2 regions of the Chryseobacterium sp. MYb264 genome follow, and region 2 is predicted to be linked to the other one. Evidence: riboswitches for the same ligand, from Rfam matches in the RefSeq annotation. Region 2 holds a riboswitch; the other holds the start of a gene.
The links. A riboswitch is a leader RNA that binds a small molecule or an ion and turns the genes downstream of it on or off. The one in region 2 is predicted to bind cobalamin.
Positions count from the first base shown of each region.

Region 1: another riboswitch for cobalamin. It lies ahead of metE (5-methyltetrahydropteroyltriglutamate--homocysteine S-methyltransferase); the one in region 2 lies ahead of VUJ46_RS17150 (TonB-dependent receptor).

Region 1 is NZ_CP142422.1:1,019,403-1,024,989, reverse strand. Features, by position in the region: gene metE (5-methyltetrahydropteroyltriglutamate--homocysteine S-methyltransferase) at 1-1,851, opposite strand, end outside; cobalamin riboswitch at 2,192-2,377, opposite strand; gene VUJ46_RS04500 (Lrp/AsnC family transcriptional regulator) at 2,531-2,992, shown strand; gene VUJ46_RS04495 (VOC family protein) at 3,116-3,496, opposite strand; gene VUJ46_RS04490 (ATP-grasp domain-containing protein) at 3,612-4,670, opposite strand; gene VUJ46_RS04485 (hypothetical protein) at 4,673-5,359, opposite strand; gene VUJ46_RS04480 (hypothetical protein) at 5,391-5,587, opposite strand, start outside.
Region 2 is NZ_CP142422.1:3,946,955-3,952,541, reverse strand. Features, by position in the region: gene VUJ46_RS17155 (IS5 family transposase) at 1-1,247, shown strand, start outside; gene VUJ46_RS17150 (TonB-dependent receptor) at 1,255-2,271, opposite strand; cobalamin riboswitch at 2,381-2,565, opposite strand; gene VUJ46_RS17145 (transporter) at 2,831-3,772, opposite strand; gene VUJ46_RS17140 (cytochrome-c peroxidase) at 3,785-4,828, opposite strand; gene VUJ46_RS17135 (MbnP family protein) at 4,821-5,587, opposite strand, start outside.

The sequences.
Region 1 (5,587 bases), 2.3 Mb from region 2:
CTCACGAATTGCAGGTTCATCGATTTGGATAATTCTGATTCCTGCCTTTTCAAGATCATTCACCTCATCACGAATCGCCAATGCAATCTGTTTACAAGTGTTTGAACGAGGTTGGTCATCACGTACAAAAGACCATTGAAGAATCGTTACAGGTCCCGTCAGCATTCCTTTTACCCATTTTTGAGTTAAAGATTGCGCATATTCTGACCAATAAACCGTCATCGGGCTAGGTCTGTGAACGTCTCCAAAAATCACCGGAGGTTTCACACAACGGCTTCCATAACTTTGAACCCAACCGTTTTGAGTAAACGCAAATCCAGACAACTGTTCCCCGAAATATTCCACCATGTCATTTCTTTCAAATTCTCCGTGCACCAACACGTCGATCCCGATTTCTTCCTGCCAACGGATGGTTCTTTCGGTTTCCTGTTTAAGCAAAGTATCGTATTCCTGAGCATTCAGTTCGCCTTTTTTGAATTTTGCCCTCCAGTTTCGCACTTCTTTGGTCTGTGGAAAAGAACCAATCGTAGTCGTTGGAAATAAAGGAAGATTCAACACTTTTTGCTGCGTTTCTTTTCTTATTGCAAACGGATGATGTCTTTGTGCATCGTCTTCCGTTGTTACATCCACACGGTCTTTTACATTTTGATTGTGAATTAAGGCAGAAACTTTACGGTTTTCAATCGCTTTTCTATTTTCAGCTAATTCCTGCAACGCATGATAATCTGGATTTTCTGAGGCTAATTTTTTTAAACTTACAATTTCATCTACTTTTTGTTTTGCAAAAGCCATCCATTGCTTGATTTCGGGAGATAAAGTATTCTCGTTTTTCTCAGAATCAAGATCGAAAGGAGAGTGGAGCAATGAACATGAAGGCGCAATAAATAACCTCTCCGAACCTATTTTTTCTACTGCCTTTTTAATAAACTGTAAAGAGTGTTGGAAATCATTTTTCCAGATATTTCTTCCATCAACAATTCCTAAAGAAAGGCTTAAACTGTCTGGAATTAGAGTTAAAACTTCATCCAATTGTTCAGGAGAACGAACCAGATCGATATGTAAAACATCAATCGGAAGGGCATTGGCCAATGAAAGATTGTCTTTTAATCCTTCAAAATAAGTCGCTACAATAAATTTAAGCTTCGGAAACTGTTTTCTGAGTTCCGCATAGATCAATTGATAGGTTTCTTTGGCTTTTTCAGTTAAATCTAATGCTAAAAATGGCTCGTCAAACTGAATATACTCTGCGCCATGATTTTCCAGCTCTTTTAAAATTTGAATATAAACGGGAAGTAAATTTTGCGCTAAATCTAATTTATAAAAACCTTCTTCTTTCTCTTTTCCTAATAATAAATAGGTCAGTAAACCGATAATTACGGGTTTTGCATTAATTCCAGCCTGCTTTGCTGCAATAAATTCCTGGATAATTTTATTTGAAAATAATTTAAACTCCTGATTTTTATGAAATTCTGGAACGATATAATGATAATTGGTATCAAACCACTTCGTCATTTCCATCGCTGTGATGTCTAAACCGTCTTTCTGAAAACCTCTGGCCATCGCAAAGTAAAGATCTAGTTCAGATTTTTTGAAGGCAATCTCCTGATAACGTTCCGGAATGGCTCCAACCGCTAAAGTCATATCCAAAACCTGATCGTAATAAGAGAAATCATTGCATGGAATCCAGTCGATTCCCGCTTCCTGCTGCAGTTTCCAGTTGTTTTGGGTAATGGTTTTTCCGACTTCCAGCAGTTCGTCTGAAGTTATTTTTTCTGCCCAATAGTATTCACAGGCTTTTTTTAATTCTCTGTTGCTGCCAATTCGCGGGTAGCCAAGGATGTGTGTTTGCATTTCTTTTAAACTTTTAAATTAAATTTTCTTTTAAAAGTTCTTTAAGTTGCTTCGAAATGCTTTCTTAAAATGGTTTTGATGAATCGACTAGATACAGTGAGGATGTAATTTTTCCTTTAAATGAAAAGAATAAGTTGTTGGTAAAGGAAAATAAATTTCATTGATTTTAATAAGCAAATGCATAAACACCAGCTTCATCAGCGAAAAATTAGTCATTCTTTGCTCCTTAAAAATAAGAAGCTTCAATAATAAAATCTTTGCGTTTAAAAAAAATAAAATCTTAAACAAAAATACGCTCAAAGTATCATCTTTCTGATCCAAAAACTCCAAATCGCGAGAGCATTGATCATTCGGAACAGGCAGGTCTCCTGACTTGTAACAGCTTTTGTCATCCTTCCCGTTATTACAGTGGATATACAAGGACAAAAACCTTTGGGTTATTACTTACAGTTGCGCGACAGCTCGTGATTTTCACACGATTCCCTATTAATTTACCTTATGTAAAACCTTTCCTTCTGATGAAGTATGTTAAAGAACAAAATCTTAATCAAAGGTAATTAATAAAGTATATTCATTGGTTTAATTCCTGAAATTAAGCATAAAATTTGGTTTTGTTTCATTAAAAAAGATTTTTATTCTGTATTTTTGAAGTAGAAAATAAAAAAAAGAATAATATTCCGTGGAAAAACTGGATGAAAAGGATCTTCAGCTGTTAAGAATTCTTCAGAAAAATGCTAAACTGACCGTAAAGGAGCTTGCGAAAGAAGTTAACCTTTCGGCTTCTCCCGTTTTTGAACGAATGAAAAGACTGGAGCAGGAAGGGTATATTAAGCATTATGCCGCTGTTCTGGAAGCCGAAAAATTAAACCGTGGATTTACTGTTTTTTGTCAGGTCCGACTGAAAATTCACGACCGGGCGGTCGGAAATGCATTTGTAAAAGATATTCTACAGATCGATGAAGTAGCGGAATGTTATAATATTTCCGGCGATTTTGATTTCTTATTGAAAGTTCAGGTAAGAGATATGAAGCATTATCAGGATTTTGTGTTTAATAAATTAGGCTCCGTAGATTCTATCGGAAGTACACACAGCACTTTTGTGATGGCGGAGGTTAAGAATACGCATGGGGTGAGTATTTAAAAGGCTGGGAGAGGGAAGCTGGAGGAGAGAAGTTGATGTTGCCAATGGTACTTTCTTAGTCTTATTCATTAATTTACTCTGAACTTGGAAATAGACATACGGAATTTTTTTATCTGAAATGACTTAAAGATAATTACTCACCTCAATCAAATTCAAATCCGGATCTCTGAAATATACGGATTGTATTTTTCCCAAAGCGCCAGTTCTTTCAACAATGCCTTCGATGATTTCTATATTTTTCTGCTTTAATTCCTCCAAAACTTCATGAATATCCGTTTTAACAATAAAGCATACATCAGCTGATCCGGTAGTCGGATGCTCAGCTTTAGGTTCAAATTCTTTTCCTTTTTGATGAAGATTGATCTTTTGATTTCCGAAAGTCAACGCTTTTCTGTTTTCACCGAAAATGACCACTTCAAAACCTAGAATAGAGGTGTAAAACTCGACTGTTTTATCAATATTTGCAACGGTTAAAACAAGATGATCAATATTTTGAATTTCCATAATTTATTTATTAACGGATCAAATTTCGGAAGAAGTTTTCATTCGATAAAACATTTTTTTTCGATGATATTGATCGGTTGATGTTATAGAATGTTGTATTAACCTGGAAAGAAAATTAATCATTATTCAAGCACCAGCTATTATTCAGCATATTCAGAATCAGGTCATCAAAATTCCAGCCTATTTTTCTTGCTGCCAATGCGGTCAGACTATCCTGATCTGTCCGATGAGGTCTTGAGGCTCCCGTCATATTCGGTTTCATATTAAGATCGAAAAGAAAATATTTTCCTACAAAATTGGCTCTGCAATCGATACGAATCGGTGCTTTGGATTCTACCAGTCTTGCCGCTTTTTCACAGGCGGTATTCAATTGCTGAATAGTCAGAGACTGTAATTCCGAATCCTGTAATACTTCGCTATTGTTAGTGATGGCTACTTTTCCATTGTAAGGGGCAATTCCATTTTCATGATTGAAGCGTTTGACAGCAGGCAAAGACCAGTAATTATTTTTAATGATATTTTCTTTATTAATGAAATATTTTCCCGGCGGCATTATGGTAACCGTTACTTCCTGCCCGGATAAAAATTCTTCTACATACAATGATTCACCGTAGGTATTGGAATGAAACATCTCATTCAGAACGTCTCTTAATTCATACTCATTTTGAACAAGAGAAACTCCCTGACTTCCGCGCCCGCGAATTGGCTTTGCCACGACGGGAAAAGAAAAATTAAGATCGAAATCATTCTTGTTTTTCTGATCCATCATCACAGATTTTGGAATCGGTAGACCATTGGATTTTAAAAGTTCGTTGGTGATCCATTTATCATCGTAAAGATCTACATTTTCAGGAATCTGCCCAACGACTGAAATTCCCAGATGTATAAACTCTTCAATAGGATGATTTTTGTATAAAACCGTATTCAGCCAAATAATATTCGCACCTTTAGCAGTCGCCAGCTGAATTCCTTCTTTGGTATCAGGAAATACCCAGTCCAAATCATGATCAATTTGCGGATTTATTGTTGGGGTAATGACTTCAATATTCTGCTTTTTCAGAGAATAGGCAATATCTGCGCCGCTATCCGAATAGCCGCCGGGCTTCATAGGCTTTATAATTCCGTTGATTGGTGGCGGTGTGCGTGACTGATAGATGATGGCGACTTTTTGCATAATTATCTTTTTAGGCTAAGTTTAGAATGGCTGTAAATATATCTTACATTATGATTGGGAATTAAAATATCGTCGCTTCCGGGGCTCAATAACAAAGAATCGGATTTAAAACTGAAAATAATATCATTTTTTAATTCGTCAATTTTAATAATATCAGTTAATTTTTTTTCCATTTTGTCTGATTCAATATCTAAATTTCCGATGTGTTTAATTTTATTGTTTTCTAATAAAAAAGCTTCTCCACCAAAGAAATATTCAAAAGCCATTTGACAAATAATGACCACTTTATTATTTGAGTCATTCCTGTAAAATTTCGGTTGATACTGAAAAGTATCCCCAGAGCCGATTCCTTTAAATATAATTTCATTTTTATCATTCATAACCAACAGTCTTTTTCCGTAGTCATTTTCAGTATCTGGATTCGCAATTTCTCCCTCAATAGGTCTATAATAACCAGTGATAAATTTATTTCCCTGATAAGAAAAAGAATCGCTAGTTTCAAATCCATCGATATTTATATTACTAATCGTATCAGGTTGAAACCTAAAATATTTAATACTATTATGAGATATAAGGCTATCTTTCCCTATTTTTTCAACCTTAGAACTAAGAAAACTCTCGTTTTTATGTTCCTTTTTACAATAAATCAAGCTAAGTAAGCTAAGTGAAAGGACAAAATGCTTTTTCATTTAATTTTTTTTAGTTCTGCTCTTATACATTTTACAACCTTGATTGTGTTAGTTTTTGAATTTTATGAGAGATCATTATAATTAAACAAAAATTAATAAATACTAAATAAAATCCAATTTTAATCTGGCTAAAACTATCAATTGTATCTATTGCATAAAAGATGATTAAACAAATTACTAAAAGTGAAATATTAATTATTCCTAATATTTTAATGAAATTAATTCTTT
Region 2 (5,587 bases):
CTGGGGAGATTTCCTGGGATAAAATGGAGTCAGAGTTTGAGAAATTATTTTCAGAAAACGGAAGACCTTCTATTGCTATCCGTAAAATAGCAGGAATGCTTTTGCTCAAGGAAATGTTTAAAGAAAGTGATGAAAGTGTAATAGAGAGATGGATTGAGAATGCGTATTGGCAATATTTTACCGGAGAAACCTTTTTCCAGACAGAGCAGCCTTTCGATCCGAGCAATTTTGTACACTTCAGAAAAAGAATTGGAGATAAGGGTTTGGAATTTCTTTTGGGACAAAGCGTTTCTCTCCATCCCAAAGCCAAAACAGAAGATGAAGTTCAGGTAGATACGACGGTTCAGGAGAAGAACATTACCTTTCCTACCGATGCCAAATTAGCAAAAAAAGTAATCGACAATTGTAGAAAAATAGCAGAAAAAGAGAGCGTTGTACAAAGACAAAGCTACAGAAGAGTGAGCAAACAATTATTGCGGGACGCTTTTTTTGGACATCATCCCAGAAGACAGAAGAAGGCAAAAATGGCGAGGAAAAAGCTCAGGACGATTGGTAAAAGAGTTCTTCGGGAATTGGAAAGAAAACTTCCTAAAGATGTTTTGAAAGGCTACGAAGACGTTTTTAAAATTTACCTTAAAGCACTCACCCAAGAACGTACCACGAAAGATAAAATTTACAGTCTTCACGAGCCACAAGTTGCGTGTATTGCGAAAGGAAAATCGGGAAAAGCATACGAGTTTGGGACAAAAGTAGCAGTAGTAAGAGGTCGGAAAACAGGGATCATCAGCTCGGTAAAGAGATTTTCTGGCAATCCTCACGATAGTAAAACTCTTGAAGAATCATTGGCACAGAGTGAGAGGGTAAGAAAATCCGTTGGCGGAACAAGACCTACGAAAGCCACTACAGACAGAGGATTTAAAGGAATCAAAGAAGTGGAAGGAACAGCAATTTTGCTTCCCGCAAAAAAAGAAAAAACAAAATATGGGCAACAAGTAGCCAGATTAAGATTCCGGGCAAGAGCAGCCATAGAACCTTGTATCTCTCATTTAAAAAGAAACCACTCCTTAGGATTAAACTTCCTGAAAGGAGTGGCTGGAGATATTAATAATGCATTATTAGCAGGGATTGGATACAATTTGAAGATGAGATTGAATCAAATCAAACAACAAATTCTTCTTTGGCTCGAACTTGTTCTCCGAATCTTTTTAGGCAAATATAATTTTCAAAGTCAAAAAACAGCTTTTTAAGGAGCGACTAAGTATTATCTGAATACTTGATCAACTGTGACTGAACGGTATCCAGAAAACGGGTATAATCGTATGCAAATTTCGCTTTCAGCTGAGTCTCCAGTTTTGGAAATAGCTTTTTTCTTAGATGAGCCTGCACAAAATAATTTTCATCCACCATTCTGGAACCTCTTGCGTCAAAACGCCCGTTAACTATAGAACCAGGTAAGCCACGATTAGAAATATATCCATAACCACGAACGTTCCAGTTCCCATTATTTAAATTCCCGTTGATGGATGTTTCAAAACGTTTCGCCCTCAAATCCGAATCCTGCCTTTTAGCAATCGTATCATACGCCTGCTCTCCGTCGGGAAACTTTTTGGCATAGCGATATCTGTAAACACCATCACTTTGCAAAAACTCAGAACTAAAACTTGCAGAAATCTTTTGCGATAATTTTTGTTCTAAACGAAAAGATGGATTAAATAAGTCAATAGAAGCATTTTTCAGTCTTATGACAAAATTTGTCTTTTTATTCCCCTTAAAAGAAGGTGTTTTAGGCTGCAAGTAAATTGAACCTGATGAGCCGAAGTCTTTTGCCGATTGAAAAATTTCGCTTTTCTGACCGTTATACAAAGAAATTTCTTCCAGATCATCTAAGGAATATCTTCCCAAATCTACCAGCCCGTTTTGAGCATTTCCCAGCTGTATCCCGTCATAGAATACACCTACATGCTGGCTTCCAAGGCTTCTAACATTAATGGTTTTCAAACCACCTATTCCACCGTAATCTTTGATCTGAACTCCTGAAAAATACCTCAGCGCATCGGCCACCGACTGACTGTTGAGCCTTTCCAGTTGTTCTCCAGAAAGCGTTTGCGCAGGAAGGATCTCTTTAAAATTCTTTTTATAAATCGTAACCGGAAGAATGCTTTTCTCCTTTACCGTGTCTTTTTTGGATTGTGAAAACAACCATGGCGCTGTTAACACAAAAACTGCGAAAACAACCTTATAAAGTTGAGATGTAAGAACTTTTGCCACCATTAGCTCATTTAGATCATGATGACGCTAATGGATATAAGAATACACCGATAAAGCGCAGTCGTAAACCACACAAGATCAATGATGTCCTAAGCTTTATTCCACGAAAGCGTCAAACGTTTATGGTCTGGCAGGTCTTCTGACTTACTCCGTTTTTGAAATCCTTCCCATTAAAAAACAGTGGATATGATCTTCAAAAACTTTGGTGTGGAGCTTACAGCAGCGGGTCTGTCCCGGATTTTCACCGGATTCCCTTTTAAGCGCTTTTTATGGCTCACCAGATTTCGGCAAAGATAGAAAATAAATCATAGAAACAAAATTGAATTTAATTCAATGATTTTCAATCGAATAAATCCTAAAATTGATTTATTGAACTATATTTTTTTTAACGCAAAGTTTTATTTTTGTTGTGAATATTTTTAAGGAGCAAAGAATGAATCAATTAAAATTGATTTGATGAAGCGAACGTTTTTATAGAGCTTCATCAAACAGCTTTGCTGTTCAACTTTGCTCCTTTAAATAAAAAGAAGTTTAAATAAATCTTTTCGTTTAAAATATTCTCTTAAATCCCAAAATTAACGAAAACACTAAAACGCGATTTCGCCTGAATATCGCCGCCCGCCAAATTGGAATATACCGGAAGCATGACTTCACTTCCCAAACTGATTTTTTTATAGGAAGCCTCAAAACCCAGCTTTCCATACAAAGCACTTCCTGCTGTTCTTGGCAGTGCTTCATTAAACTGTTTATTTTGATCAAAAACTTCTCCTTGCAAACCCGTTTTTCCGGAGAAAATGAGTCTATCATTCTCCACAAACTGATAAAAACCGGTTGCAGCATAATTCCATTGATTTCCGAAATTATAATGCTTTTTATTTTCTGTCTTAATGGTGTAATCGGTGTTCAGTAAAATAGCCAGTTTATTTTTCTGAAATTTATAATTGAGTACCATCTGGTAATCCCAGCTCCCTGTTCCCAGCTGAAAACTTGGATTTACCCCCGTAATTCCCTTTTCATCAAATTTCCCTAACGGAACTTTTATTCCTACCCCCCCATTCAGCTGATGGATATTATTCTTGGAATTTAGCAGTTGATAGATTCCCATCATATTAAAATCTCCGATTCCGTTGATATTTATATCTCCCTGCAAGGTCTGCTTCTCGTGAAAATGAAACGGTAAACTTCCATAAACACTCAGTTTTTGCGTTACCGGAATTCTTGCCCATAGCTGAATTGTATTAAAATACTGATCCTGAGTTAAATCTTTTACAAACAGATTTTCTTTGGCTTTATAATGCTGGGCAAAATATTTTATTCCAATAAACTGAGGATTCAGTAAAGATTCAAAACCTGATGAGCCGTTTCCAGCTCCGCAACCGCAGGCGTCACAATCATCAAAAAAAACTTGATGAACCTCATCAGGAATATAAAGACTGTCATTCTTAGGTTTCGCCTGATTTAAATTAAACAAAATCAAGCTTATAATTAAAAATATTTTATTCATGTTTAAAAAAAATTATTCCGCAAATTTTGGATTAGAAATGAAATTTTTATCAGATAACGTTTTCAGGAAAGTGATGATGAATTGTTTTTCCTGCGCATTCATAGAAATTCCGGGATGATTATTTTGCTTTAACTGAGGATCTAAATTGGGGTTATCTTCCACATTATCCGAGTAGAAATTCAACACCGCTTCCAAAGTATAAAACCTGCCGTCATGCATATAAGGCGCTGTATATTCAACATTTCTTAAGCTCGGAACCCGGAATTTCATCCAATCCACCTGTTCCAGCGTTACGCGATAACGTCCCGCATCTTTAAACTGCGTATTATAATACATCCCGGTATTTCTAAAACTTTCATCGGTAAATAATTCTCCGCTGTGACATGATGAACATTTCTGTTGAAATAAATTCATTCCTTGCAGTTCTTCTGAAGAAAAATTTTCTTTCCCTTGCTTCATACGGTCATATTTAGAATCTGCAGAAATTAAAGTGACCATAAATTGCGATAATGCCTTTAGAATTCTATCTCCGGTAATATTTTCATCCCCATATGCTGCTTTGAATAATTTTTTATACTTCGCATCTGCATTTAATTTGGAAACAATTTCCGGAATAGAACTGTCCATTTCATTCACGTCTGTGATCGGACTGATCGGCTGTTCGTTCAGGTTATGAATGACCCCGTCCCACATATACCGCTTTAAAAAAGCCATATTCTGGATGGGCGGTGCATTTCGGATACCGATTCTGTCGTCTACCCCATGACTGACCGTGTGGCCATGATGGGTGAAAGCATTTTCCTGAATATGACAGAAGCCGCAGGAAATCGTATTATTTCGTGAAAGCCTACCTTCATAGAATAATTTTCGCCCCAACTCCACTCCATTTTTCGTCAGAGGATTTCCTGAAAGATCAAATGTCATTTTCGAAAAATAAGAAGGATATTCCAAAGTATAAGGCTCGTCTTTCTCCATGGGTTCAATTACCTCATCCGTACAGGCAGCTAAACTCAGAAAAGATAAGATGAAGATCCCGATTTTACATAATTTAATCATTGTGAACGTGATCTACTTTAAACATTTTGGTCAGGTTATTCGTTACATTCACCAGATGCTGGCTGGAACCCATCATCATGTCATTTACCGAATTAAGACTCAATGTATTTTCGCCGCTTAAAAACTGATTCAGATCTGCAAGAATATGGATGGAAGGCGTAATCTGTGTGCTTACTCTTGCAGTCGTTGGTAAATCCAAAGTAATTTCGCGGTAAAGATCGGGCGTATTGTTGGCGGTTACATTTCCCATATTTCCGGTGTGATTCATAAATTCTGTCTGCGGAGAAGCGGTTCCGTATTTTCCTTCGAGCTTTACGAAAACATAGCCCGCCGCCCAAGACCAGGTCATTCCTTTCTCTTTGGCTTTAGTCCAGAATTCCGCCTGCCCGTCCTGCCCCAACAAGTAGGCATTCTGGCTGAGTCCCAACCCGAATTTTACTTTTTTGTAATTTCTTTTGGGAACTGCATCGAGATTAATGTAGACGATTCCCGCCACTGCATCGGCCTGATCGATGATAAAAGCACCTTTATCGGGATTATTTTCGTTGTATTTGAATTCATTTCCGGCTTCATCAATGAGACTAATGTTGCTAATGATATACTTTAAAGCAGAAAAGTTATGTTTTTGTCCTTGTGAAGAAGTCTGAGTGGTTTGATTCAGCACAATATCCCCGAGATTATTGAAGCCGTTTTCAAATTTGATCTGTAGTTTTCCGGGAGTTGCATCTTGGGATTCGTCTTCGTCGTTATTTCGGCATG